DNA from 2 places in the Streptomyces sp. NPDC059853 genome. Region 1 is predicted to be linked to the other one. Evidence: riboswitches for the same ligand, from Rfam matches in the RefSeq annotation. Region 1 holds a riboswitch; the other holds the start of a gene.
What was found. Region 1 has a riboswitch for cobalamin ahead of metE (5-methyltetrahydropteroyltriglutamate--homocysteine S-methyltransferase). Riboswitches for the same ligand answer to the same signal wherever they lie in the genome.

Region 1 (2,190 bases):
GCGGGAAGGACCCGATGGTGGTGACGGGCAGCAGCGGCAGCCCGAGCCGGTCGTGCTGCGCCGCCGCCCGGTCCGGGTACGGCTGCGAGCGGCGGTGGTCGGCGTCGGTCACCGCGGCGGTACGGGCCCGTACCGCCGGGTCGTGGGCGAGCGGCGAGTTGGCCCGGGAGGCCAGGTCGGCGCGGTTGGCGGCCAGCCGCGCGGTGATCGCGCCGGTGCCCTCGCCCAGTCCGCGCGCCAGGGTGGCCAGTTCCTCCGCCTTCTGCCGGGCGAACGCCAGCCAGCGCGCCAGCTGCGGATCGATGTCCCGCTCCGCGGCGGCGTCCAGCGGCACGTGCAGCAGCGAGCAGGAGGCCGCCACATCGACCCGGTCGGCCAGCCCGAGCAGCGTGCCGAGGGTGCTGAGCGAGGCACCGAGGTCGTTGATCCACACATTGCGGCCGTTGACCACCCCGGCCACCAGCCGCTTGCCGGGCAGCCCGCCCGCCGCGGCCAGGTCCGGCAGATTCGCCGCCGCCGGGCCGGTGAAGTCCAGCGCCAGACCCTCCACGGGCGCCTTCGCCAGCACCGGCAGCGCCTCGCCGAGCCGGTCGAAGTAGGAGGCCACCAGCAGCTGCGGCCGGTCGGTCAGCGCGCCGAGATCGCGGTAGGCGCGGGCGGCGGCGTTCAGCTCGGCGGGTGTGCGGTCGGCGACCAGCGCCGGCTCGTCCAGCTGCACCCACCGCGCCCCGGCGGCCCGCAGATCGGCCAGCACCTCCGCGTACACCGGCAGCAGCCGGTCCAGCAGCGTCAGCGGCTCGAAGTCGGCGGCGACCCCCGGCGCGGGCTTGGCCAGCAGCAGGAAGGTCACCGGGCCGACCAGCACCGGGCGGGCGGTGTGCCCGAGGGACAGCGCCTCGGTGAACTGCGCCACCTGCGCGCGCGAGTCGGCCCGGAAGACGGTGTCGGGCCCCAGTTCGGGCACCAGGTAGTGGTAGTTGGTGTCGAACCACTTGGTCATCTCCAGCGGCGCCACCTCCTGGTTGCCGCGGGCCATCGCGAAGTAGCCGTCCAGCGGGTCGGCGTCGACCGCCGCACGGTGCCGGGCCGGTACGGCGCCCACCATGACGCTGGTGTCCAGCACATGGTCGTAGTACGAGAAGTCACCGGTGGGCACCTCGTGGATGCCGGCCTCGGTCAGCCACTGCCAGTTGTCGCGGCGCAGCTGCCGCGCCGTGCGGTGCAGTGCGGCGGCGTCGACGCGGCCCTTCCAGTAGCCCTCGACGGCCTTCTTCAGCTCCCGGCCCGGCCCCTGCCGGGGTACGCCGTACACGGTCGCCCGTGCTGCCGCGGCTGCGGACTGTGCGGTCACGGAACTCTCCTTCGCGAGTCTCACTCCGATGACCGATGGCCCTGCGGGGGCGCGAAGAGGCGATCGCCGCCGGGGGAGGGGACACGGGATACCGCCGCCGTGCCGAACCGCCTGCCGCGTGACGCCGACCCGCCCTCGAAGGTCACCGGTGACCGCGCGCGGGTGCGCGCGGGCAGTGGCAGGTCTTCGGACTCGCGGGCGTTTCCCGTCGGATGACGAGGCGTCCTAGTGGCCGTCGCTTCCCGGAGCCGGGCGGCTCCAGTGCGTATGACGGCGGTCGTTCCCGCTCACCGCTGCGGGGCAGTCCCGGATTCCCACCGGGTTCCCTCTTGCGACGCGTCTGCCTGGCGGGCAGGGCGAACCAGCTGCGGAGCCAGCCTAAGCGCTGTGCCCGGTCGGTGGACACCCCGTTCGCATGCCGGACGGGGCGCGTCGCCCGGGCCGGGAGACCGGCTACTGAGCGCGGGAACCCGCCCAGATCATCAGGAAGATCAGGCCCACCACGAGATGGCCCAGCACCCCGTAGAGGAAGAACCGGGGGAGGAACCCGGGCGGCAGCTCGCCGCCCTTCTTCTTCGCCTGCTCCGGCTTGTCGTGACGTTCGCCGTCGGTCATGGCCGCACGGCCTCCCTTCCGTTACCGCCCAGGCACAGCTGGGTGGCCCCGCTGCGCAGCAGGGTGTGGACGAACAGCAGCTGGACGCCCTCCGCTCCGGCCGCGCCGATCCGGTGCGGGGTGAGCGAGTCGAAGTGCGCGCTGTCGCCGGGCTCCAGGAGCTGGACGGATTCGCCGAGGGCGAGCCGCAGCCGGCCGTCGAGGACGTACAGCCACTCCTCGCC
Region 2 (2,190 bases), on a different contig from region 1:
TGTCCGATATGCAGACCATCGTGAACAACGCCACCATCACCGCCGCCATCACCGGCCTGCTGGCGATCCTCGTCCTGGTGGTCTTCGCCGACGCCGCCCGGATGATCGTGACATCGCTGCGCGACCCCGGCTCGGTCACCCTCCGGGAGGCCCCGTTCGTGGAGTCCCGGCTGATCGCCCCGGCCGGGCTCATCGCCACCAAGGAGGAGAAGGCCGAACTGGTGGCCGCCGGACTCGGCCCCGAGGGCGGCATCCCCGGCCAGACCCGCGGCGGCGAGCGCGCCAGGGAAGGAGCCACGGAGTGACCGGGACGACCGCCCCAGCGGCCCCCGCCCGCGCCCGCGTGCGGGGCACCGCCCGCCGGGTGGCCCGCTGGCTGCGCTGGTACCTGCGCGAGGTGACCGGGGAGAGCGCGTACGACCGCTACACCGCCCGCGCCCGGGCCCAGGACCCCGCCGTACGAGTCCTCTCCCGGCGCGAGTTCGAACGGATGCGCATGGACGCCAGAGCGGCCGACCCCCAGGGCGGCGCCCGCTGCTGCTGACCCCACCAGACCGCCCCACCGGGCCGGTACCCCCCGCCACCACCGGGGAGGTACCGGCCCGTCCGCGTGTGCCCGGCACGGACCGCGCCGGGCACGCCACGCCGCGGGAAACGGCGTGTCGTCCTCTTCGGTCCGTCGCAGTTGCACACAGCGCACAGACTCCGCGAACGCCTCGGGTTCGTCCGGGCCCCGGAGCGCGACCGCTCCCCCGCACCCGGGGCGGCTCTTCACGTGTTCGCACGTGGACTGTGACCGTAAGTATGACGGCGAACACTAGATATGGGGGTGCTCGCTTCATGCGGCACTAGATGTATGCTCGTGCTCGCTGTCGCCGCAGGGGAATCCGGTGCGATTCCGGAACTGTCCCGCAACGGTATGTGATGGGCCGATTTCTCACGACCCGTCATGAGTCCGAACACCTGCCGTCAGTATCGAGAACGTCCGGGCCTCGTGGGCTGGGCCGGCGGACGCTGCGCGGTGTACGTCACAAGGGCCTTTGCCTTGCCACACGTATGCCCGCATGCGCCCGTCGTGTGTGGCCCCCGGAGGTTTCCCTGCGATATGAGGGAGAGCATCGCGTGACCATCGCACCCGTCGCCCCAGCGGAACCGGCCTCAGCCGAACTGCTGCGCACCGTGAGCGACCTCACCGCCGATCTGCCCGCCACCGACCCCTCGCGGGTCACGGCGGCCGTGATCCGCGGCCGGCAGGCCGACTCCGACGCGGCCGAGCTGCGCTCGCTCGCCATCGAGGCCGCCGCCGGCCTCATCGGCGAGGAACCCGAGTACTCCCGGCTGGCCGCCCGCCTGCTCACCCTCGCGGTGCGCGAGGAAGCCGCCGGGCAGGGCGCGGTCACCTTCTCCGACTCGATCGCCACCGGCCACCGCGAAGGACTGATCGCCGACTCCACCGCCGCGTTCGTCGCCGCGCACGCCGAGCGGCTCAACGCCCTCGTCGAGCAGGCCATCGCGGACGGTGCCGACGACCGGTTCGGCTACTTCGGGCTGCGCACCGTCCAGTCCCGCTACCTGCTGCGCCACCCCATCACCCGCAAGGTGATCGAGACCCCCCAGCACTTCCTGCTGCGGGTGGCCTGCGGCCTGGCCGAGGACCACTCCGAGCGCGCCCTGGAGGAGGTGGCGCGGCTGTACGGGCTCACCAGCTCGCTCGCGTACCTGCCGTCCTCCCCCACCCTGTTCAACTCCGGCACCCGGCACCCGCAGATGTCCTCCTGCTACCTGCTGGACTCGCCGCTGGACGAACTCGACTCCATCTACGAGCGCTACCACCAGGTCGCGCGGCTCTCCAAGCACGCCGGCGGCATCGGCCTGTCCTACTCCCGCATCCGCGCCCGCGGCTCCCTCATCCGGGGCACCAACGGCACCTCCAACGGCATCGTGCCGTTCCTGCGCACCCTGGACTCCTCCGTCGCCGCCGTCAACCAGGGCGGCCGGCGCAAGGGCGCGGCCTGCGTCTACCTGGAGAGCTGGCACGCCGACCTCGAAGAGTTCCTCGAACTGCGGGACAACACCGGCGAGGAAGCCCGCCGCACCCACAACCTCAACCTGGCGCACTGGATCCCGGACGAGTTCATGCGCCGCGTCGAGGCCGACGCCGAGTGGTCCCTGTTCTCCCCCTCCGAGGTG

Region 2: another riboswitch for cobalamin. It lies ahead of ACFV5N_RS13595 (ribonucleoside-diphosphate reductase subunit alpha); the one in region 1 lies ahead of metE (5-methyltetrahydropteroyltriglutamate--homocysteine S-methyltransferase).

The regions. Positions count from the first base shown of each region.
Region 1 is NZ_JBHWJL010000232.1:5,289-7,478, reverse strand. It holds gene metE (5-methyltetrahydropteroyltriglutamate--homocysteine S-methyltransferase) at 1-1,351, opposite strand, end outside; cobalamin riboswitch at 1,528-1,715, opposite strand; gene ACFV5N_RS20870 (hypothetical protein) at 1,805-1,966, opposite strand; gene ACFV5N_RS20865 (helix-turn-helix domain-containing protein) at 1,963-2,190, opposite strand, start outside.
Region 2 is NZ_JBHWJL010000101.1:3,733-5,922, reverse strand. It holds gene ACFV5N_RS13605 (carbon starvation CstA family protein) at 1-305, shown strand, start outside; gene ACFV5N_RS13600 (YbdD/YjiX family protein) at 302-544, shown strand; cobalamin riboswitch at 837-986, shown strand; gene ACFV5N_RS13595 (ribonucleoside-diphosphate reductase subunit alpha) at 1,123-2,190, shown strand, end outside.